Vallitalea guaymasensis: one gene and its partner. The main gene of each other region encodes a partner of the protein of the gene in region 2 in a complex. Links are inferred from orthologs where the notes say so. Each region holds a gene or a part of one and is shown on either strand. Other genes may lie near its edges. The genes, in order: mfd and uvrA.

What was found.
Region 1: the proteins of uvrA (region 2) and mfd are in contact, whole or in part, in a crystal structure (PDB 4DFC), measured with the Escherichia coli proteins. The link is inferred for Vallitalea guaymasensis from one-to-one orthologs.

What each region holds. Positions count from the first base shown.
Region 1 is NZ_CP058561.1:2,725,282-2,738,346, reverse strand. Bases 8,545-12,576 are described here. They hold mfd (transcription-repair coupling factor), read right to left. Parts: upstream 12,261-12,576; coding sequence 8,745-12,260; downstream 8,545-8,744. Other genes in these bases: HYG85_RS12045 (class D sortase), read right to left, coding at 12,389-12,576; HYG85_RS12055 (peptidylprolyl isomerase), read right to left, coding at 8,545-8,639. Also shown: tRNA lysidine(34) synthetase TilS, read right to left, coding at 1-74; spoIIE (stage II sporulation protein E), read right to left, coding at 539-2,914; HYG85_RS12090 (FtsB family cell division protein), read right to left, coding at 3,670-3,972; spore cortex biosynthesis protein YabQ, read right to left, coding at 4,037-4,525; sporulation protein YabP, read right to left, coding at 4,533-4,814; HYG85_RS12075 (RNA-binding S4 domain-containing protein), read right to left, coding at 4,969-5,208; HYG85_RS12070 (HU family DNA-binding protein), read right to left, coding at 5,301-5,579; mazG (nucleoside triphosphate pyrophosphohydrolase), read right to left, coding at 5,686-6,492; spoVT (stage V sporulation protein T), read right to left, coding at 6,720-7,271; more of HYG85_RS12055, read right to left, coding at 7,485-8,544; more of HYG85_RS12045, read right to left, coding at 12,577-13,065. UniProt on the Escherichia coli protein: Couples transcription and DNA repair by recognizing RNA polymerase (RNAP) stalled at DNA lesions. Mediates ATP-dependent release of RNAP and its truncated transcript from the DNA, and recruitment of nucleotide excision repair machinery to the damaged site.
Region 2 is NZ_CP058561.1:3,530,328-3,542,747, reverse strand. Bases 3,977-7,363 are described here. They hold uvrA (excinuclease ABC subunit UvrA), read right to left. Parts: upstream 7,009-7,363; coding sequence 4,177-7,008; downstream 3,977-4,176. Other genes in these bases: uvrB (excinuclease ABC subunit UvrB), read right to left, coding at 7,085-7,363. Also shown: HYG85_RS15170 (NADH-ubiquinone oxidoreductase-F iron-sulfur binding region domain-containing protein), read right to left, coding at 1-1,592; HYG85_RS15165 ((2Fe-2S) ferredoxin domain-containing protein), read right to left, coding at 1,615-2,010; NADH-quinone oxidoreductase subunit NuoE, read right to left, coding at 2,037-2,516; HYG85_RS15155 (PHP domain-containing protein), read right to left, coding at 2,983-3,690; more of uvrB, read right to left, coding at 7,364-9,073; HYG85_RS15140 (ubiquitin-like protein), read left to right, coding at 9,536-9,856; HYG85_RS15135 (hypothetical protein), read right to left, coding at 10,262-12,277; HYG85_RS15130 (ABC transporter permease), read right to left, coding at 12,274-12,420. UniProt on the Escherichia coli protein: The UvrABC repair system catalyzes the recognition and processing of DNA lesions. UvrA is an ATPase and a DNA-binding protein. A damage recognition complex composed of 2 UvrA and 2 UvrB subunits scans DNA for abnormalities.

The DNA of each region.
Region 1 (13,065 bases), 810 kb from region 2 along the record:
ACACCAATGATGATATTATCACCTTTGTCAATCATATTGAACTTTTGGATAGTGTTTAACACCTTATCTACCATACATCTTTACATCCTTTATAATTTCTGTTTAGCCATAAATAAGTGACTCTTTTAATATACTAGACTTGTTCAAATAAATCAATAGTCAAGTTAAATCTTTGTTATATATGCTTCATTATTAACAGTTTGTTAATATCTTGTATACATCTAACAGTCGCTCCAATAGTATAGGGGGATATTCCGTCAGCTAATTAAACGTCCATGTTAATTAAATAATTCTGGACATCGAATCCATTATTATTTCTGACAGTCCAGTAGGGCTGTCAGGTTAAATGCTGAGTTCGCCGTCCATGGCTCATTGCTCCATATTCCCCTATACTATTTACGCTCGATATTCAAATAATATTTATAGGAGCTTACTGTAGTATAACAACTATTTCATGTGCTAAAATAGTGTTTTCCGATAAGATTAAAAGCGGAGAAAACCTTTAATATTTCTCCGCTATTAGTACTTATAATAATAATTATCCCGCTTTTTCCCATATTCTCATGACCAGTACAGTCATATCATCTTTCAACATACCTCCTGTCTTTTCTCTGGCTGCTTCTAATATGTAATCAGCCATATCCTGTGGATTTCTACTATCCAATTTATGTAGAGACTCCTCTACCCACTTCTCTTTATCAATTTCCTCATCCTCACAATCTAATATTCCATCTGTAACCATTATGACCATATCGCCATTTCTTAGATTCTTGGTAGTTGATTCACTTTCTATTTCATTCAACATTCCCATAGGGAGAGATGTTGATTTTACTACCTCCACTTTATTTCCTCTCTTTATGAATGACGATGCAGCCCCAATTTTCACAAATTCACATACACCCGTATATCTATCAACTAAACCCATATCCAGAGTTGAAAAAGTTTGTTCACTAGATTTTAATACAAGTATTGAATTTATCATTTTTATTGCTGTTTCACCATCGAATCCCGCTTCCAGCAATTGTTCCAACAATTCAATAGCAGCTTTACTTTCTTTGAAAGCTTTCAATCCTGTACCCATTCCATCTGAGAGTGCAACGATATCTTGTCCTTTCGGCAGATTCAAAAAGGTATAACTGTCACCGGATATATCTTTATAGTCCTTACTGGCTCTAGCAACCCCTTTTGCTATTCTGTAAACCTCACTTTCAATAAATTTCACTTGACAATACTTACTCCCGTTAATATATTTGCACCCTTCTTCTAATCTCATTTTTTTCTTGGTGAATTTATTAATTACAGGAGTTATATCTTTCATGCTTTTCGTTTTATCTCCATCATATTTTATTTTGAGACTTACTTCCATCCTTTGATTCCTTGCTTTATATACCACCACATCTTTAACAAGTATATCGTCCTTTTTTAATTCCTCAGAAATTTTATTTTCCAAATCTGTATTAAACTCTATATTCTTATATAAATTATTCCCTAACTTGTCAATGATATCTGCAACGGAATAAAACTGCTGGGATATTAGTTGTCTGTTTTCAGCAATTTTATTTTCCCAAGTTAGATTTATTTTATATAATTCAAATAATCTATTTGTTGTTATGATGAATTCCTTTGGCTTTATACATTTTTTAATAAAGACTTCAGGAATATCTTCTTCAGTTATCTGATTTTTATTTTCTACAGCGGAAAAAATACTAAATACTGTTCTATATGTATCGTAAAACTCTTTTTGCCAGCACATTTTGCACATGCTACAGTCTTTACATACTTTTTCCGCTACATCATCTAAGAGTTTATTCACCTCCTCAGTTGTTAGATTCACTCTCCTTTCAGATATATGTTCAAAAGTCTTAGCAATATTTTGAAAAGAATCGGAAAAATTATTTAACTTCTCACTTATGATTCCTTGTACTTTATCTATATATTTATCCTCTTCTATTGAGGTTTTTTTCATTGAATATATCTGCTCTTGTTCGTTGGGCAATATAGCAAATATACCTACACTTACAATCAAGGCTTTTACTATCTGGAAATCCAGGTTAAGGGGAGATATGAAATACCATAAACCAATTGTACCTAGAGAGAATCCTATTATACTACCTACTTTCCCTAATTCCCGAAATAGCGCTGACAGTATTCCAACCATACCAAATATACCTATTATCTCCGGTTCATATCTACCCATTAGAACTAATACTATTCCAGATATCACACCTATTATGGCACCTGTACCAATTCCGTGCCTATATCCTAGAATCAAGATAACTGAGAATATCCAGATTTCTATGAATCCTAATCCCATAACAGTTATGTCAGCTATACCAGCAACTGCTGTACCCATTATTATGGCTTCACTGATCAATATTTCATTAGTTGCTTTTTTATCTTCTTCGTGCTCAAACAAATATTTGAGTCCACGCCCATATATCAATACCAATGAAAATATAGAAGCACTTTCTAATAATGAAACAAGCATATTATTGAATACGTTGTTTTGTATGATTCCAGCAGTGATCGTAATAATCAAACAGCTGGTTGCAGCTATCACCCCCTCGTGGACCAGCAAGGGTTTCTTGCCTTTTATATCTAAAATAGAATTTACCGATACTATGAGTATCATAATTAGTGCATATTTCAATGCATCTATTATAGGCATAGCAGTAAGTAAACCTATCAAAACTGAAAAGAACATCCATATCCGATTTTTCTTATCAATATATACCGCTGAAAAGTATGCCATTGCCATAGGATTCATATTATTAAAAATTACTGCCCTACCCATCATTAGACCTACAGCATACATAAAAATTAATTTTAGTATTTTTAATCCTTCTTTTTGTATTTTATCTTTTTTGGATATCATCATCCTAGTTTGTCCTATTGTAATGTTAGTTTTATCCATAATACTCTCCTCCCCTTCTCAAAAAATTATTTAATTATGATTAATCACTGGTGGACTAATCCAATCATCTCTTGGTGAGAACTAATTATATATGATGCAAATGGAATTGTTTGTCATAACTTGTATCCAAAATAAAAAAACTTTTAGACAAATTTTCTCATGAATAGGTTAATTATCGAATAGAGGTGGGTTATTATGTTTATAGGTGGGTAAGGGTCGTGGAGATAGTATAGGGAAATATTACGTCAGCCCGTTAAACGTCCGTGTTTAAAGGGCTGAGTTCGCCGTCCATGGCTCACTGCTTCATATTCCCCTATACTATCTCCACTCGGTGTTTTAATCATTAGTATAAGCTTATAAACATAAGGTGGTTGAAGGTGTGAAATAACGGGCTTATTTAATTTATTAAGCTAATTTATAATTTAATTAAATAATAATTACCTTGTACCTTTTACTTTGTAATGTAGGCTACAACCGCATTCTTTTTACTGGCTTAAGAGTGGTAAATATAGAACTAACCATATATAGTGATAATAACGACTTTTACGGCTTGTTGCCATACCTTAAAAACAGCTAGAAGCAACAAACGTAACCAGAGTGATTATCACTATATATGGTTTCAACATACAACCGTTGTCTATTTCAATCTTAATCCTTTCCGCGACAGTCTAAAACAATTAATATGTTTATCCTTAAGCCTCTAAGAATATAAAAGCTCACAAAAAAAAAGAGTATTTCCTTAAACAGGAAACCTCTTATTCTTCTTCATTTACAAATATTATTTCATCAGGTTTAACTAGTCCAAATTTTTCTCTTCCCAACTGTTCTATGTATTCATCCGATTTAATGTATTCTTTTTGTTTTAACAGGTCTATGTGTTTTTCTTCTTCTGCTTCTATTTGCTGTTCTAGCTTCATCTCATCTTTCTCTAGCTGGAGATTCTTAACATACAGTGTTGATACTCTAATACTTACGACAACGGTTAGTAGTATTAATACTAGTGTAGAAAACAATATAGCTTTTGTTTTTTTTCTTTTTCTTCTCAAGTAAACTATCATTCCTTTCTCGTAACAACATTTGTATATGCTTAAAGCTGTTTTATCATACTTTAAGTTAATATATCTATTTCTTTTTAAATATCACTTTTACGTCCTTAATAATCTTCTTATATTTTATTATCAACCATTTGCCGAATTTTTTCAAGAGTTTATATATTTTTCTGACTACAAAATTGATAGGACGAAGTAAAAGTTTTATTGGTCCTATTATTATCTTGAACAAGAATTTTACTATTTTAGCTATGAAGGAATATATTTTCATGAATATCATTAATACTAGTTTGCTTATTAAGAAGAAATAGATTATTAAGCCTAAGAATACTCCTATGTATAAGAATCCTCTTAGGACACCATTATTGTTTTTAAATATGTCCAGGAATATTATAAAGCTTCCAAATAGCCAAAATATAAAATCTTGTACATTGATAAGCCATTTAGGATGTTTTATTATTCTTCTAAGAACTCTAACTAAATCATACACAAATCCTAGAAAAAGACCACTTAGTATTGACATAATGAAGCTGATTGCTTGAGCACTTACTAAACTATTCATAAATCACCTAACCAAATAATTTTGACATAAATGATCCTTTAGACCCGTATCTAGCACCATCACTGTATTCTAAGCTTTCAATCTGCCCATCTAATTCTAATTCCTCTTTTTCTAGATTCAACCTATTAACATGTAGTTCTAAACCTTTAATGGTAAGCGTTCCCATCTCAGTCTCAACCATGACAACGTCCGTATCAAAAGATATAACATCAGAAACTCCTGTTATAGAAATTCTTTCTCTATCATTGATAACTAACCTATGGTTCATATTAGTATGCTTTTCTTCCATGTTTACCCTCCTCTTAATGTGGATTACCTATAATTCATTATATTAACCTATAGAGGGATTTATTCTAATCTAATGTGTTTTTATGGGACGTACCGTTAAAAAGATAGAAAAAGGCTGTCTCATCCATTGAAATACTATGAGGCAACCTTTCGTTCTATAGATACTTGAACATATCTTTAGCTTCATCTTTTTTGACTGTTTCCTTTACAATTAATACTTCTACCTTAACCGCTTTATTACCGAACTGAATTTCTATTATATCTCCAACAGATACTTTCGCTCCTGCTTTAGCTACTTTTTCATTGATTTTGATTCTACCTGCGTCACATGCCTCATTAGCTACGGTTCTTCTCTTGATCAACCTTGATACCTTTAGATATTTATCTAATCTCATATTACCACCTGCCTTTTAGTATATTTATATATATAATTAAACAAAAAAATCTGCACCATATAGTGCAGATTTTTAGAAATTAATTGTCTTACCTAGCGACCATTTACAGCGTCTTTTAAAGCTTTTCCAGCTTTGAATCTTGGAGCTTTTGAAGCTGCAATTTGCATTGGTTCTCCAGTTTGTGGGTTTCTACCTTCTCTTGCTGCTCTTTCAGTAACATCAAAAGTACCAAATCCAACTAATTGAATTTTGCCCCCATTACTTAACTCGTTTGAAACTACATCAATAAATGATTTTAACGCTTTTTCTGCATCTTTTTTACTTAATTCAGTTTGTTCTGCCATAGCCGTAACTAATTCAGCTTTGTTCATAATAACTCCTCCTCTACTTTAATATTATATTATTTTGAACAAAGGCGCATATATGCGCTGCTAAGAATATTCTTAGCTTTATAAACAATCGTTTAAACGATTATTCTTAATGTTCTTTAAGCTGCTCCCATAACTTGTCCAGTTCAGTCATTGTTATGTCGTTCATGCTTAAACCTTTTTGCATTACAAGGTTTTCTATTCCCTCAAATCTATTTATAAACTTTTCTGTAGCATTTGTCAAGGAAAATTCAGTATTTAATTTCAAAAACCTTGAAATATTAACCATTGAAAATAGTAAATCCCCATATTCTTCCATAATATTACAATTATCACCAATTCTCATGGCTTCCTCTAATTCTTCCAATTCCTCGTGTACCTTAGCAATGACTTGGCTTGTATCTGTAAAATCAAAACCTGCATCTCTAGCTTTTTTTTGAACTTTTACTGCTCTCATTAATGCAGGAAGAGCTTTTGGCACTTTTCTCATGTCCTCAGTATAGGAAATATTATTTTTTTCAACTTTTTTAATTTCATTCCACTTTACAGTAACTTCTTCGGGCGATTTATCTTGTTTTTCTTTGAATACATGTGGATGTCTTCTGATTAGTTTCTCACATATGCCATCAATTACATCATCAATAGTAAAATTCTCATTGTCAGTAGCTATTTGAGAATGGAATACTACGTGCAATAACATATCTCCAAGTTCTTCTTGCAGGTTTTCCATATCATTATTATCAATTGCCTCCAATACCTCATATACTTCTTCTAAGGTACCACCTCTAAGGCTTTCATGTGTTTGAACTTTATCCCAAGGACAACCTTCTTCACTTCTCAATACTCTAATGATATTTTTGAGCTCTTCAAAAGAATAATTTTTATTATTTTTGTTAATTTTTGTCACCACAATCATTCCAATCAGATAATATATAACAAATTATACCATAATATAATTTACTAATAAATAAATATTTTTTGTAGTCTATGTAAATTAGTTTAATATTATCAATTTTTTTTATTTTACTATAGGTCGCATTAAGTTATGCCTCATAGTAATATATGCTCTTATGAATAGTCATATATTACTAATATCGCAAAGATGCATTAAATAAGACTGAGTTATCTAACCCAGTCTATTTCTTATTGTTCCATCTGTTTTCCTAAAAAACCTGCTGCTGAATGAGCAAGTTTTGTTTCAACTTCACCCATTTTTATTTTACTATCCTTACTCAAGAATATGACAGCTCCTATAGCGTCACCTTCTGATATTATAGGAGTTATAACTTCTGAAATATATTCGTCGTTTTCTCCATCATATAAAATATCTATAAATTTCTTTTCATCTTTGTTAGCAAGTATTGTTTCTCTTTCAGTTATTGCTTCTTCTAATTCTTTACTTATTTGTTTTTCTAAAAATTCTCTTTTGGAGCCACCGGATACAGCGATAACTTGATCTTTATCAGATATGCATATAGTATGTCCTGTAGTTTGTGCCAAAGCTTCTGCATACTGTTTAGCGAATGTACCAAGTTCACCGATAGGTGAGTATTTTTTAAGTATTATTTCTCCATCTTTATCAGTAAATATCTCTAAGGGGTCTCCTTCTCTTATCCTTAATGTTCTTCTTATTTCTTTTGGTATAACTACTCTACCAAGATCATCTATCCTTCTTACAATACCTGTTGCTTTCAAATTATTACCTCCTTTAGATAGTCATCACAAAGCTGTCAATAATAGTATGCAACAATTTAACTATAATATTCATAATTTGACAGTTTTAAACTTAAGACCAAATACCAATTTATTCAAATTAAATTTTACTCTTATCAGCTTTGATGATGTTAATAATAAAAAAAAGAACTAAGATTACCTCTTAGTCCTTATTATTAGATATTAACATTTATTTCATTCAATGTTTTTGTCACTTATTGGATTTTCATTAATATTACCGAAAATATCTATCCTAGCCCACAAATCTTCATTCAAGTCTACAACTGTATTATTTTTCCATTCATCATATATTTTATTAAATGCACTATTTTTTAGTTGTTCTTTATATTCCTCTTTCAACTGACTTTCATATTTCTTGAATTCTTCTTCAAATTCTTTTACTTCTTCATCTGTAGGAAGAATTTTTTCTATTACTTTAAATATGTGATATCCGTAATCACTCTTCTTTATGTCACTTATCTCTCCAGGCTCTAATTCTATTAGACTCTGGAAATTATCATCTAAAAGTCTAACTGGAAGTATATATTCGCCATTATTATCTTTAGTAGATTCATCTTGTGAATATTTCTTTACTAGACTAGCGAATTCTTCGCCATCAACAGCTTTCTTATATATATCTTCTATCTCTTTCTTGGCTTTTTCTTCAATATCAGGTGATATAAGCACATATTCACCGTTGTCATTTTTCTCATGGGTCTTAATAAATATGTGTACCACTTTTAAGCTAAGCAGCATATCTTCTAGGCTACTTGATTTTAATTTTGCATAATTTTCATTTTCTAATAACTTGTTGTTCAATTCTTCTTCTTTTGGAACATATCCCTTTGTCATTTCAACAATGACCTTATTCACTAGTCTATATTCCTTAAAAGAATTGAAAATACTTTCTTTGGTTAAATGATAATTTTCTATATCTGCTTTTTCTAAATCATTATAGTATTTTAGTGCTTGGGCGTTTACATCTTTTTCTTCACTCTCAGTAATAGTTATCCCCATTTCATCTGATTTCTTTACCAAAATCTTAGTACGTATTAGATTATCAAGTACCGCTAATTTGGCAACATCTTCAGCCTTTTTCCCTCCACTAAAATCATTATGATCCCAGACATCTTCTCCACCTAATTCTTCAAACTCCATTTTAACCTGCAGTAAATATGGCATTACCTCATCAACCTTAATGTCTACATCATCAATGGCAATCAACTTATCATTGTCTTCATAGAAATTAAGTTCTTCTTTTACTTCTTTTTTACTACTACAACCCACTAAACAGAAGATGCACATGAAAAGCAGAATATACTTACTTATCAATTCATAAGTGCTTTTCATTTTTATCTCTCCTAACATAGAAATCAGTCAGCAACTTATATCATGTGGACATAGAAGTTACTAATTGTTCCCTAATTATATGTCTATCTTCATTATAGTTTAAACCTATGAATCCTTCAAATCTTTTATGTCTTGTAACACATTCTTAATATGTCTGAAAAATTGTTTTTTATCGACTCTGCTAATCTTATACGTAAAATATGGTGCTTTATTAATTGTAAAAAATAATTGATTTCGATATTTATTTAACAGCTCAGGTATTTTGTCAGGATTAATCCTAGCATCTTTTCTAGCTTCAAACTTGATGTTTTCACCTTTTTGCTCAATGTTCACGATATCAGCTTTATTGGCAACAGCTTTCATGATAGCTATATCCAATAGATTGACAACTGATTTTGGAAGGTCACCATATCTATCTTCAAGCTCTTCCTGCACATCATAATAATCTTTTTCGTCTTCTATGCTAGCAATCTTTTTATAAGCACCAAGCTTTCTTATTTCATCTTTGATATAAGTAGATGGAATGAAAGCATCAACATTCAATTCAACAGATGTTTCAAAACGTTCCTCTACTTTGTCATCACTGACTTCATGGATTGCTTCTTCTAATAGTTTACAATACAAATCATAACCAACTGATTCCATATGACCATGTTGTCTTGCTCCAAGAAGATTACCTGCTCCTCTGATTTCAAGGTCTCTCATGGCTATTTTGAAACCTGACCCAAACTCGGTAAATTCTTTTATGGCTTGTAATCTTTTTTCAGCTGTTTCTTGTAATATCTTATCTTTTTTGTACAATAAGTAAGCATATGCAACCCTGTTAGACCTTCCAACCCTACCTCTTAACTGATAAAGCTGGGACAAGCCTAATCTATCTGCATCCTGAATGATTATTGTATTGGTATTTTGAATATCAAGACCTGTTTCAATTATTGTTGTACAGACAAGTATATCAATATCACCATTAATATACTCAAACATGATATTTTCGAGTTCCCGTTCATTCATCTGTCCATGAGCAAATGCCACATTAGCTTCTGGTACCATCTTACTTATCCAGTCTGCTACTTCATCAATCTTTTTGACTCTATTGTAAACATAATATATCTGCCCGCCTCTTGACAATTCTCTATATATAGCATCTTTAATCAATTCTTCATTATGCTCAAGCACATAAGTCTGAATAGGATGTCTCTCTTCTGGCGGCTCTTCGAGCACACTCATATCCCTTATACCTATGAGACTCATATGAAGAGTTCTTGGTATAGGGGTTGCTGTTAGTGTTAATACATCTATATCTTGTTTTACTTTCTTGATTTTCTCTTTATGTGCTACTCCAAATCTCTGTTCCTCATCTATAATAAGTAATCCCAGGTCTTTGAATACAACATCTTTTGATATTATCCTATGAGTACCTATAAGTATGTCAACCAAGCCTTTTTTGGTATCATCTATTATCTTTTTCTGTTCTTTCTGACTTTTGAATCTTGATAACATCTCTACTCTTACAGGAAAATCTTTCATCCTTTGGACAAAGTTATTATAATGCTGCTGAGCTAATATGGTAGTAGGCACTAGATAAGCTACCTGTTTATCGTCTTGAACTGACTTGAATGCAGCCCTTATAGCTACTTCTGTCTTTCCATAGCCTACATCACCACAGATTAGTCTATCCATAATTTTTCTGCTTTCCATATCATTTTTGGTTTCTTCAATAGCTATCAACTGGTCATCTGTTTCTTCATATGGAAACATCTCTTCAAATTCTTTTTGCCAAACAGTATCCGTTGTGAACTCATAACCTTCTTTAGCTTGTCTTTTAGCGTATAAACCAACCAAATCTTTTGCAAGGTCTTCTACTATACCTTTAACACGGCTTTTGGTTTTCTTCCATTCACTAGTCCCTAATTTGTTTAGTTTTGGTTTCTTACCTTCTGAACCAATATATTTTTGGATAACATCCAATTGACTGGTTGATATATATAAGTTTCCTTCGTCTCTATAGGATATCTTGATATAATCTTTACTAATCCCATCAATCTCTATTTTTTCAGTTCCTCTGAAAATACCTATTCCATAATTTTCATGAACAATATAATCTCCGACTTTTAGCTCAGTGAAGCTCTCTATTTTACTTCCCTTGAACTTTTTCTTTTTAGTCTTTTTCCTTTTCTTGCTTTTACCTACTAGATCAGTCTCTGATATTATGACAAACTTAATAAGAGGATATTCAAACCCTTTGTGTAAGCTACCATAACTAACTGCAACTTTTCCTTTTGGAATCTCTGCATCCAATTTTGATAAATAGAAGGCATCTATTCCTCTATCTTTCAACTCATAAGATAGTCTTTCAGCTCTGGTCTTAGAGCCTGTAAGCAATAATGTCCTATATCTGTTATTACTCCAATACTTTAGATCCTTTTCCAAGACCTCCATACTTTTGTGATATGGATTAATTGATTTCACAGAAAAATTAACGTTGAATTTATAATTAAATCTATCTATTTTCTGCTGTAGTGTGCTCAATAAAACACATGTATAGTCTTCGAATTTTAATAATAATTCATCTATGGTTCTGAGTATTTCCGTTTGACCTTTCAATAAATAGCCTTTTTCAAATCTATTAATTATACTTTCATTGAATTCTTTTTTAGTGCTTTCCCATTTTTCATTTATTCTTGCTGGTTCATCAATATATAATAAGGTTTCTTTAGGGAAATAGTCCACAAAGGATACTGTCTCATCATAAAAATATTCAATGTATCCTTCAATACCATTAAATGTTTTTTGACTGGTAATTTTGTCCATCAAAATAGAGGTAGATTGTTTTATTCTATCTACTTCGTCTTGTTTGTTATTGGCTTCGAATGTCTTAATTAACTGGTCTCTGTCTTTTTTTATCTTATCTATTGCTTTTGCTATCTTCTCTTTGTCTACAATAACTTCTCTTGCAGGGTATATCTCTATTTCATCAACTTTGTCTATTGACCTTTGACTCTCAATGTTCATAGACCTTATGGAATCTATTTCTTCGTCCCATAACTCAATTCTATAGGCATTCTTTTCTGTAGGTGGAAATATGTCAATTATTCCGCCTCTAATAGCGAACTGTCCTTTACTTTCTACTTGAGATACTCTTTCATATCCCATGAACATAAACTTCTCACTTATCTCAGTAAGATTCCATACATCCCCTACTTTACTTTTTATTATACTGGATTCAAAAATAGACTTACCTATTAATTTATCCATCAACGCATCTATTGATAGTATGACTGTATATCCTCTGCTGTCATATAATTTCTTTATTATATTTATACGTTGCTCGATAATGTCATTACTATGTACGTCAGCACTATAAAATATAATATCTTTTGCAGGATACAGAAAAACATTGTCGTTGCTAAAAAACTTCATGTCCTCGTAAATTTCTCTAGCTCTAAGTTCGTTATACGTAATAATAAGTTTGTTTCTGTTTTCACCTAGAGCATGCATTAGATGACATTTCTCTGAGTCTATAGCTCCTGTCAGATATATTGGAGATACTTTTTTATTAATTTTTTCAAGGGCATTATTAAAAGCCTCTAAATCTCTTAAAGGTTGTACTAGTGTTTTCAAATCATCACATCCTGATTTTTCCTATATTAAGAATGTACAAAAGTAAATATATTATATTATATACCAATTATTATATAATATTTCTAGGCAATTTTAAACAATTATATATTCTTATAGTAGTATTTTGCTTAGTTATCAATCATCCCATGTATAATCAATCTATGAGTAGCACCAATAACAGGATCACATGTAATCAATGTGATGACTTTTGATTTGCTGCTACCTCTCATAACTGATACATCATCTGGTTCAACTATTTTCTTGTCGTAAACTGTATAGATGAATTCCTTTTCCTTAGTGACTATATTAATTTTATCTCCTTGTTCTAATTCATTAAGCCTATTAAAGAACACTCCATAAGTATGGCTTCTATGACCAGCTAATACTGAATTTCCAATCTCACCAAATTTTCCACTCTCTGGCATATATCCTATAGCATATTTCAAGGTTTCATGGTCAATACCATTAGCTATTGGCAGATGAACTCCTATTTTATCAATCTTAATTATGGCTATTGCTTTAGGTTTTGGCTTAGGCTTAGGTGTATCCTTCTTTTTCTCTGGTTCCGTATTTTCTACATCAGATTCTGGTGTGATATCATTAGAGCCATCATTAGCATTACTATCGGTGTCATCCACATTAGTTTCTTCAGTAACCTCATCACTATCATTCAAATATTGTTCATTTACTTCAATAGGTTTTATACTATCTTGATTTTCATTTTTGTCTCCCCAGCTGAATATATCGTTCAAAACCATATTGTTCTGTCTTGAAATATCTAATTCCTCTTCATTCTGAGGCTGGA
Region 2 (12,420 bases):
CATTCTTTATCTTTTACATGAGCTACGTACTCATCCCAGAATACATCCAATGTAGATAACACTGGGTTAGGTGCTGTTTGTCCTAATCCACAAAGAGCTGTATCTTTAATTACACGGCTTAATCTCTTAAGCTCATCTAAATGCTCCATTGTACCTTTTCCAGAAGTTATTAATTCTAATAACTCAGATAAACGCTTAGTACCTACACGACAAGGTGTACATTTACCACAAGATTCTTCTTCAGTAAACTCAAGATAGAATTTGGCTACGGCTGGCATACAGTTATCTTCGTCCATAACAATCATACCACCTGAACCCATCATTGATCCTTTGGCAATTAAGTTATCGAAATCAATAGGTGTATCTAAGTCTTTTTCTGTTAAACATCCACCTGATGGTCCACCTGTTTGAACAGCCTTGAACTTCTTACCGTTCTTGATTCCTCCACCAATATCATAGATAACTTCTCTTAGAGTTGTTCCCATAGGAACTTCAATAAGTCCAACGTTATTAATTTTACCTGCTAAGGCAAATACTTTTGTTCCTTTTGATTTTTCTGTACCGATCTTATTAAACCAATCTGCACCTTTTAATATGATAACTGGGATATTAGCAAATGTTTCTACATTATTAACATTTGTTGGTTTGCCCCAATATCCAGATTCTGCTGGAAATGGTGGTTTAGTAGTTGGTTCTCCACGTTGACCTTCCATAGAATGTATAAGTGCTGTTTCTTCACCACATACGAATGCTCCCGCCCCATATGTAAGTTCTATATCAAATTCAAATCCAGTACCCATTATATCAGTACCTAATAATCCTGCTTCTCTAGCATCATCAATAGCTTTTTGTAATCTCTTAATTGCAAGTGGATATTCTGCACGAATATAAACTTTACCTTTAGTCGCTCCAATTGAGTAACCACAAATAGACATAGCCTCAACAATACTGTGTGGGTCTCCTTCTAAGATAGAACGGTCCATGAATGCACCTGGGTCCCCCTCGTCAGCATTACATACTACATATTTTTGATCTGCTTCATATTTACTAGCAAATTCCCATTTTAAGCCTGTAGGGAATCCTCCGCCTCCACGGCCTCTAAGTCCTGACTCTTTAACAACATTGATTACATCGCTAGGAGTCATTTCAGTTAATACTTTACCTAAAGCGTGATATCCATCACGTGCAATATATTCATCAATATTACTTGGATCTATAAATCCACAGTTTCTAAGTGCAATACGCATTTGTTTTTTATAGAAATCCATATTCTTAGAATCACTAACTTTTGCTTGTGTTTCAGGATCTTCAAATAATAATCTTCCTACTTTTCTACCTTTTACAATATGCTCTTTTACGATCTCTTCAGCATCTTCTGGTTGTACTTGAACATAGAATGTATTATCTGGCAATATTTTTACAACTGGACCTTTTTCACAGAAACCAAAACAACCAGTTTTTAGTACTTTAACCTCGCTGTCCATGTTGTTGATTTTTAGTTGTTCCTTTAGATTATCAACTATTTCCTCGGATTTTGCAGATATACATCCTGTACCTCCGCAAACCAATATATGCATTTTATAGTTAGACATCTTTTAAGCCTCCTAACTTTTTTTATTCAATAGTTTTATGAGTTACAGGGATTATTCCATCAATTAACTCGCCATTTTTAATATGTTTTTCAATAACCTCTTTTGCTCTTTCTATTGTTACATCACCATATACAACTGGTTCACTATTTGGCATAGTTAATTCAATTGTTGGTTCTGCATAACAATATCCCATACAACCAGTTTGTGTTACAACTACGTTGTTAATGCCTTCTTTTGCTAATTCATCAATTAGGAAATTCATTACTTCTCTAGCACCAGATGCAATACCACATGTAGCCATAGCAACTTTTATTTGTATTAAATTATCAATGTTTTCGCCTTTTTCTCTTAATTCTACATTTGATTGAACTTTTTCCTTGATTTTTTTAAGTTCATCAAAAGATTTAATCTTTGCCATTTTTTTTCCTCCTTTTTAAAATACAATTATTTGTATTCTGCAAGAATATCTTTGACCATATCTGGTGTTACACGACCATAGACTTTATCTTCAACCATAACAACTGGAGCAAGTCCACAAGCCCCTACACAACGGAGTGATTGTAGTGAAAATTTACCATCTGGTGTTGTTTCACCAACTTCAATATCTAATTCTTTTTTTAGTTCGTTCAAAACATCTTCAGCACCTCTAACATAACAAGCTGTACCCATACATATTGAAATGTTAAATTCACCTTTTGGAATCATTGTGAAATAAGAATAGAATGTAACTACTCCAAATACTTTTGCTGTTGATATTTTTAATTTTTTTCCTACAAATTTTTGAACTTCTTCTGGTAAATATCCAAAAATATCTTGTGCTTTATGTAAAACACGTATTAGTTCTCCTTTTGTAGTTGGCATTGCATCAATATACTGCTCCAATTCTTGGAACTTTTCATCTGTTAATGCTGAATTAGCTGCCATTTGCTTACCTCCTTATTATATAATGTAAATGATTAACAAATTATATTAATTTATTAATTATAAACCAAAGTTATATATTTAACACGAAAAGCTGCATTATTACCATTTTATGGGGTTAAATCATAAATATCATGTTTTTTCTACAAGTTTTACAAGTATTCAAGTATTCTTCAATTAAGATAACAAAATGGTAGGGATATTTAACCTTATTTAATAAAGTATAATGCTTATTAAACTTAAAAAGGAAAGTCTATTAAAATTCTCATGTTTAAATATGCAATAATGTGTTTAATTAATAACATTAGAAAATACATCAATCCAACACATTAGTATATATATAAATTGAACTGGAATTGTTATTATTACAACCATTAATGAATATTTATAAGTACTACGACTTTCCCTTAATAATATTAATTATTGTTAACAATTCACTTTATAAAATTAGTTCAAATTATTTTCTTATCTATTCATATTGTTTGAGTGCGTTAAATATTGATTCTATATTTTTTTCATTAACTTCTAATGAATTTTTTTTAATTCCAATATACCCTAATTCATGAGCATCTGAAGATTGTATTATATGATAGTCTTTGTATTTTTGTCTATAAGTATCTAAGTTAGAAAATCTAGAAATCTCGAGTATAGAAGTATTCAAATCGTCTGGTATAAATCCTATATTAGCTAATATACTATAACTTGGTCTATCAATGTGAGCAGGTATTGCTATTCCATTGTTGTCATGTATCAAATCTATAACTTCGTTTAATGACATTGCCACAGATGTTAGTAGAAGTTTGTCCAGTTCTTTTATAATGTCATCATTCTCATCCAAAACATATTGATGTCCAAAAACAGTAGATTTATTCTTGATATAAGGTAATTTACTATATAGTTTGCTTTGAACATTGTATACACTCTCAATGTCAGGGAACAATCCTACCACATGTATTTCTTCTTTTGTTTCTATCTCAATTCCTGGAACAACAATAATATCTTTCCCCTTAGCTACTTTAATTACTGCTTCGACATTTTCTGCAGAATTATGGTCAGTTATAGCTATGGCATCTAATTCATTAATCAAAGACATGTTCACAATGTTATTAGGTGTCATGCTATCTTCTCCGCAAGGCGAAAGAGCTGTATGAATATGAAAATCATAGTATAATTTCATAAATCCGCTCCAAATATAGTCTATATTTTTTGTTAATATTTTATCAATTTCGACAAACACACATCCCTGTTATTATAACAAAAATAGAAATAAATGTAAAGAAACTATATTCTACTATTGTTTTATATAACACTTTTTATTATACCATGAAAATAGAGTTTTTCAACAAAAAAACACAATATATTAAGTAAATTACTTCCATCTAAAATTAGTTCTTTTTACTTGTTCCATATTGTTTTTTTCCTTAAGAATATTATTTTTTAACTTTTTTATATTAAATATTGTGAAATAATTATTTTTAAAATTAATATCATATATGATTCAGCAAAATTAATTTTATTAATTTAGGTCTAGTAATCAGTTTTCTTTAATTAAATAACCGATTATACTAAATTATTTAATTTTAATAATTTTACTTATTTACGCAAAATAAAAACCGCTAATAATATATTGATTATGATACATATTATTAACGGTTGTATTAAATTATTTACTTAAAACTTTCTTCAGGAATTGACCAGTATAGGACTTTTTACATTTTACTACTTTTTCAGGTGTTCCTTTTGCTATAACCAAACCACCTTTGTCGCCACCTTCTGGTCCTAAATCTATAATATAATCTGCAGTTTTGATAACATCCAGGTTATGCTCAATTACAAGAACTGAATTTCCTCCATCAACTAAACGTTGTAATATTGTAATCAATTTATTAACATCTTCAAAATGGAGACCAGTTGTTGGTTCATCAAGTATATACATGGTTTTACCTGTGCTTCTTTTACTTAATTCAGTAGCCAGTTTAACCCTTTGAGCTTCTCCTCCTGACAATGTTGTTGATGGTTGTCCTAATCTAATATATGATAATCCAACATCATAAAGTGTTTGAAGCTTTTTCTTGATCCTAGGTATATTTTCAAAGAAGGTAAGAGCTTCTTCAACTGTCATATTCAAGACTTCTGATATGTTTTTACCTTTATATTTAACTTCTAATGTTTCCCTGTTATATCTTTTACCATGACACACTTCACATGGTACATAAACGTCTGGTAAAAAATGCATCTCTATCTTGATTATACCATCACCTTTACAGGCTTCACAACGACCACCTTTTACATTGAAACTGAATCTTCCTTTTTGATATCCTCTCATTTTAGCTTCAGCTGTACTTGCAAATATATCTCTAATATGGTCAAAAACTCCTGTATAAGTAGCAGGGTTAGACCTAGGCGTTCTACCAATAGGTGATTGATCTATAGCTATTACCTTATCTAGATGTTCTAATCCTAACATATTCTTATGTTTACCAGGTTTCATCTTTGCTCTGTTCAAGTCTCTAGCCAATCTTTTATATAGTATTTCATTTACGAAAGAACTTTTACCAGAGCCTGAAACTCCTGTAACACAAGTAAAAATCCCAAGAGGAATATCTATATTGATATTCTTTAAGTTATTCTGGGAAGCACCTTTTATATTAATCCATTTTCCGTTGGTAGCTCTTCTGACTTGTGGAACTTCCACTTTTTTTCTTCCACTTAGATATGCACCAGTTATTGAGTCCTCAATTTTCATGATTTCTTCTGCTGTACCTTCAGCAACAATTTCACCACCATGCTCTCCTGCTCTTGGACCAATATCTACTATATAATCTGCTTCAAACATGGTTTCTTCGTCATGTTCCACTACAATCAATGTATTTCCTAATTTTTTTAGTCTTTTCAATGTATGCAGTAATTTTTCATTATCCCTCTGATGTAATCCTATGCTGGGCTCATCCAAAATATATACCACACCTACTAATCCTGATCCTATCTGTGTAGCTAATCTGATTCTCTGAGCTTCCCCACCTGATAATGTACCAGCTGAACGAGATAATGATAGATAATCAAGACCTACATTCACTAGGAATCCTATTCTAGCATTAACTTCTTTTAGGATTTGTTCCCCAATTATAAGCTGCCTGTCAGTTAATTGAATATTGTCAAAGAAATCTTTGATATCTCTTATTGACATCTCTGTGACCTGTGATATATTTTTACCTCCAAGTGTAACTGCTAGAGCTATAGGATTCAATCTTGCACCATTACAAGCATTACATGGGGTATTGGTCATAAAAGACTCATATTCTTGCTTCATATAATCAGATGTAGTCTCCTTGTATCTTCGATGGAGACTTTGAACCAATCCTTCAAATACAGTTTCATATTGTCCCATACCTTTATCTGATTTGTACTTGACTATGAATTTCTCGCCTTTGGTACCATACATGATAATATCTTTTACTTCATCAGAATATTTTTCATATGGTGTAGTAATCTTAAACTTATATTTTTTACCTAATGCTTCAAACATTCTTCTTACATAACTTTCTTCATTAGAAGCCGAAGCCCAACCAGGGGCAACAATAGCTCCATCTACTATACTTAGCTTTTGGTTAGGAATTATTAATTCAGGGTCAAACTTCATTTTGAAACCTAAACCATGACATTCTGGACAAGCACCAAAAGGATTGTTGAATGAAAATAGTCTTGGTTCAATTTCATCTATACTTATATTACAGTCAGGACATGAAAAGTTTTGGCTGAATGACATTGGTTGTCCATCAATTACATCTATAACTAATAATCCACCAGTCAATTTCATAACTGTTTCAATAGAGTCAGTCAATCTTTTTTCTATCCCTTCTCTTACTATCAATCTGTCTATTACTATTTCTATAGTATGCTTTTTATTTTTTTCTAATAATATTTCTTCTGTTAATTCATACATGTTACCATCTATCTTAGCTCTTACATATCCACTCTTCTTAGCCTGATCCAAAAGTTTGATATGTTGACCTTTTCTACCTCTGACTACTGGAGCCATTATCATTATCTTAGTTCTTTCTGGTAATTTCATTATTACATCTACCATTTGGTCAACTGTCTGTCTATTGATAACTTTTCCACACTTTGGACAATGAGGTATTCCTACTCTTGCATAAAGTAATCTTAAGTAATCATATATTTCTGTAACTGTTCCTACTGTAGATCTTGGATTTCTGCTTGTAGTCTTTTGATCTATTGATATAGCTGGTGATAGACCTTCTATATTATCAACATCCGGTTTTTCCATTTGACCCAAAAACTGTCTTGCATAGGCAGATAATGATTCTACATATCTTCTTTGCCCCTCAGCATATATTGTATCAAATGCTAAAGAAGATTTCCCTGAACCACTAAGTCCAGTAAATACAACGAATTTATCTCTTGGAATAGTTAAGTCTACGTTCTTTAGATTATGTTCTCTTGCACCTTTTATGGTGATTACATCTTTTCCCATACGCCACCTCTTATAATTTATGATGATACAGTTTTTTATTGTAATATATAGTGATTGAATTAAATATAAGCAAAGTTTAATTCAGTGTATTTAATTGTTTTTTTAATTCGTATAATTCATCTCTTAGCTGTGCAGCTCTTTCAAATTGCAGATCCATAGCAGCCTGTTTCATATCTTTCGAACATTTTAGGATTTTAACTTCTAATTCTTCTTTACTCATGGATTCAGGATCTTTTGTTAATTCATAAGTTGCTTCAGATTCTGCAACCTGAGTTATACGAATAATATCTCTTACTGGTTTATTAATGGTCTCAGGTATTATATTATGTTCTTTATTGTACTGTTTTTGAATACTTCTTCTTCTATTAGTTTCACTAATAGCTCTATTCATACTATCAGTAATAATATCTGCATACATAATAACTTTACCTTCAACATTTCTTGCAGCACGTCCTACTGTCTGAATCAATGCAGTTTCAGAACGTAAAAAACCTTCTTTATCTGCATCAAGTATAGCTACTAAAGTAATTTCTGGTATATCTAATCCTTCTCTAAGCAGGTTAATACCAATAAGAACATCAAAAACATCCATTCTAAGATCACGTACTATCTCTATTCTTTCAAGGGTATCAATATCTGAATGTAAATACCTAACACGTATACCTGATTCTTTCATATAATCAGTTAAGTCCTCAGCCATTCTTTTTGTCAAAGTTGTAATCAATACCTTGTTTTTATTTTCAATCTCTCTATTAACATTGGATATTAAGTCATCTATTTGACCTCTTACTGGTTTAACTTCTATCTTAGGGTCTAACAAACCTGTAGGTCTAATTATCTGTTCTGCCATTAATTGCTTATGGTCATATTCATATGGTCCTGGTGTTGCTGAAACAAACAATACTTGATTTAACTTACTTTCAAATTCTTGAAAATTGAGAGGTCTATTATCTTTAGCTGAAGGTAATCTAAATCCATACTCTACCAAAGTTGATTTTCTGGACTGGTCACCTGCATACATACCTCTTACTTGAGGAACCGTCATATGAGATTCATCTATAATAAGTAAAAAGTCATCAGGAAAATAATCAAAAAGAGTGTGTGGAGGAGCCCCTGGTGGTAAACCAGTCAAATGCCTTGAGTAGTTTTCTATACCTGAACAGAATCCTGTTTCTCTGATCATTTCCACATCATAATTAGTTCTTTGTGCAATTCTTTGGGCTTCTAATAACTTGTCATTTTCTCTAAATGACTTAACCACTTCTGTTTTTTCTTTTTCTATAGAGTTTATAGCTCTTTCTATTTTGTCTGTTTCAATTACATAATGAGACGCAGGAAATATGGCTATATGTTCCATATAACCTAGTATTTCACCAGTAATCACGTTGATTTCTGTTATCCTATCTATTTCATCTCCAAATAATTCAATTCTCACTGCTCTGTCAGAAGAAGCGGCAGGAAATACTTCAATGACATCGCCTCTAACTCTAAAAGTACCTCTGACAAAGTTCATATCATTTCTCATATATTGAATATCCACTAGTTTCCTCAATATTTCATCTCTGTCTTTTGTCATACCAGGTCTTAAGGAAAGTACCATATTTTTGTAATCTATTGGACTACCAAGTCCATATATACATGATACACTGGCTACAATAATAACATCGTCTCTTTCTGCTAAGGATGCTGTAGCGGAGTGTCTTAGTTTATCTATTTCTTCATTGATTGATGAGTCTTTTTCTATAAAAGTATCTGTATGAGGGACATATGCTTCTGGCTGATAATAATCATAATAACTTACAAAGTATTCAACAGCATTATTTGGAAAAAACTCTTTGAATTCACTATACAGTTGGGCGGCTAATGTTTTATTATGCGCCATAATCAAAGTTGGCTTTTTTAATTCTTTTATAATATGCGCCATAGTAAATGTTTTCCCTGAACCTGTGACTCCTAGTAAAGTCTCGAATTTATTACCATCTTGAAATCCCTTAGCCAATTTTTTAATAGCTTGAGGTTGATCTCCTGTAGGATTAAACTCTGAATGAATTTCAAATTTTGACATATTATCACCTCTATCTCAGTATTTGCACATCAAATCAATTATCCTAGTATTTATAGATAATTAATTCAATCTTATTAAGCTAATATCATAAGTTAAATAAAAATAATTACCATCTTATACTAATTATCAAAAACATAATATATATGTATATAAACAATCATTATTTTAGTCTTAACCATTATATCATATTAGCAAAAAAAAGCAAACATATGTTTGTGCAAAATTTATCCAATATTTTATTAGCTCATTATATTATTAGATTGGACCAGTCAAAAAGCTTCAATTAAATTATAAAATATAGTTTTAGATGAGATTATAGTATTATTATAAATTATCTTTTCATATTTATTTACAACTTTTAAATATTATGTTATATTTTTATTATTAATGATATTCAATTCCCAATATATTGTATTTACTCATAAATACAATATATATATGAAAATGAAAGGATGAAATCAAATGAAAAAACGTATTATTACATTAACAATGGCATTTTTACTCTTATTAAATTTATCGAATGTATCATCTCAAGCACAACTAACTGACCCTGAGTTTTATGTATTGACTTTATCAGGCAAGTATATTGTATTACCATATGATCCAACTTTTACAATTGAGTATGTAAAATATATGATTCAATGTAGAGAAGGGATCTCTAAAGATTACCAAAAACTTTATTATGCAGGAAAATATTTAGAAGATGGGCGATGTTTATCTGACTATAATATCCAAAAATACTCTAAATTGAGTTTAGTTATAAGGTACTATAGTCGTTTATGACATATTAAACAGTTTAAGTAACGAACTTAAATCAATAAAATTGAGTTACCTTGTTAAATTTTCTAAAGACCTCAATCCATTAGATTTTAAACTAATAGATGAAGGTCTTTTTATATCTTAAACTGGAGATATATTAAATCATTGTTAAGGGCAAACAAAATGAAGTTATATTCCATACTTATATGATACATGTATTGACTAGTTCCTTCAAGTTCATAACATTCTATCTATACTTTTGGTTTATTAAGTATACGCCATGATTTAATTTATACCAATACATTTTTCATTTTTATCCAAATAATTAACTGACTACTTGATAAAATATAAATAAAAAAGTTATTGACCCGTTCCAAAGTTGAAAACGACAATAACTCTTGCATATGAAGATATTTTTTTCTGCCTGAACTAATATTTAACATGATATTCTTTTAAATCTATTTTATTTTTATAAGTAATATAGTCCTCATCACAAGAAAACCAAAGTGCTGGTTCACCAGATATTTCCCCAATAATATTTCCATGCAAATCAGCAGAATAGATATTACTATTATCCAAACGATTAATAAACAAAATCTTTGTATCTGTTAATAAAAAATATGTTGTAACTATATCTGACATTTTTACATGTGTTTCTGTAACCGTATCGTATTTTGATAATATTAGTTTATCACCTATATAATAAATAAATCTTCCGTCATAAGCTATATTTTTATTAGTAGGGATATCTATACTACTTATCTTTTCCGTTTTTCTATTTACTCGTTTCACGGTATTACTCATTACAAAATACAAATATTCTCTATCAAGAAAAAATGCTGACACCCCTTTTAAGAATTGCCACTGTTTATTTTGCGAATCACCTAATCCAATAAAACTATCATTACGTATAAAAAAATTATTCTTCTCAAAAATTATTTTCTCATTAAATGTTTTAGTATCAAGTTCTACAACTGTTATTTTACTAGTTACACCACCAAGATGTGGATTCTTAGATTTATCAATATTGTATTTTATATAATAAACAAAAGAGTCTTTTCCAAAAATCATCATTTCTTCTTTAATAAGTTCCTTTATAGGATTTCTGACCAGGTCATTTTTCTCACCTGTTGCTTTATCTTCAAACACAAGTCTTATATTTTCCAAATCTGATTCATCTACATAGTACCGATATTTTTCACTTTCATAAGATCTTCTTGTATTTGTATTAAATACACACGATTCATTAATGTTTGTCTTTGAGCAACCACTTAAGTTCAATATTAAAATACAAGATATTAGTATTACTGTTACTTGTTTTATTTTTTTTATATGTATTTTGTTCCAAATATTTTTGTTATTTTTGTTTATTACTTTTAACATAATAATACACAAACAAATTGCACTAACTAAAAAAATTAATAATGTCGTATTACTTATTTCTTTAAAAATAGCAACTTTTTCTTGTGTAAAAAAATCTATTTGATACTCATACCCTTTAAAAAAACGTACTCCTAACATAAAAGAAAGTGGTAAAGGAAAAGAATATATTAGTCCCAAATCAAAACCAAAATAGGGGATTAATATAAAAGCAGCACATATAAATACTGCTAATGAATATTTTTTTACAATCACAGATACAAACATAATAAGTATTGCAAAAAAGAGAAAACCAAATAACTTTAATCCGCTTACAGCAAAAAAAGTTTGTATAAGGGATATACTTTTTGTCCCTGTACCAAAATACGAAAGGCTTTGAAGAGGATAATTACCATTCACAAGACTATACTTCTGATTAACAAAAACAAATTTCAGTATAAAGGTTGTAATACATAAAAAAGCAACAATACAAAAAACAAATATTGTTTTATGCACCGAATAATTTTTTTTGCCCTTTATTGATGTCAATACTAAAGTATCCATTTTGTTGTCATACTCATAACAAAATACAGGAGTAACTAAAATTAAAATTAAAATGGTTAAAAATAAGTCTAGATTATCATCTGTAAGTAATGCATTCCAACCATTTGTATATAAAAAAAATCTATTATTTTGATTTTCTCTAACATAGATATATTGATTATAAATTTCATCAAATCCCTTTTCATTCTCTAAAATGGTTTCAAAGTTTACACATTGTTCATTAAAAACATTTTCAGTGATACTTCCATCATAATAGTCATTATATAATTTATCTGATGATATATTAGCGTTCATTATTTTTTTAGCTTCATTTTCTATGAAATCAATTTTTTTAGGAGTGCATTTACCATCAATCTTATCCATATAGTAAGTATATTCATTCTTAAATAATTCCATTTCTGTATTATAAGGCTTATCAGCAATAACTAAATAAGCTATGTTAATCAAAAAGAATAACCCAATAAAAAATAAGCCCTTTTGATATATCAACATTTTTTTTGCTTCATAAAAAATTATTCTCATGATATCCCCCCTTTTTTAATGTTAACAACATTTTTTTTTGAAACTTTGTATATTAAAATAATACTTATAATAAGGAGACACCCAGCAAATACTATTGCAACAATATAACTTAACATAGGTACACCAAAGATATTTACAAATTC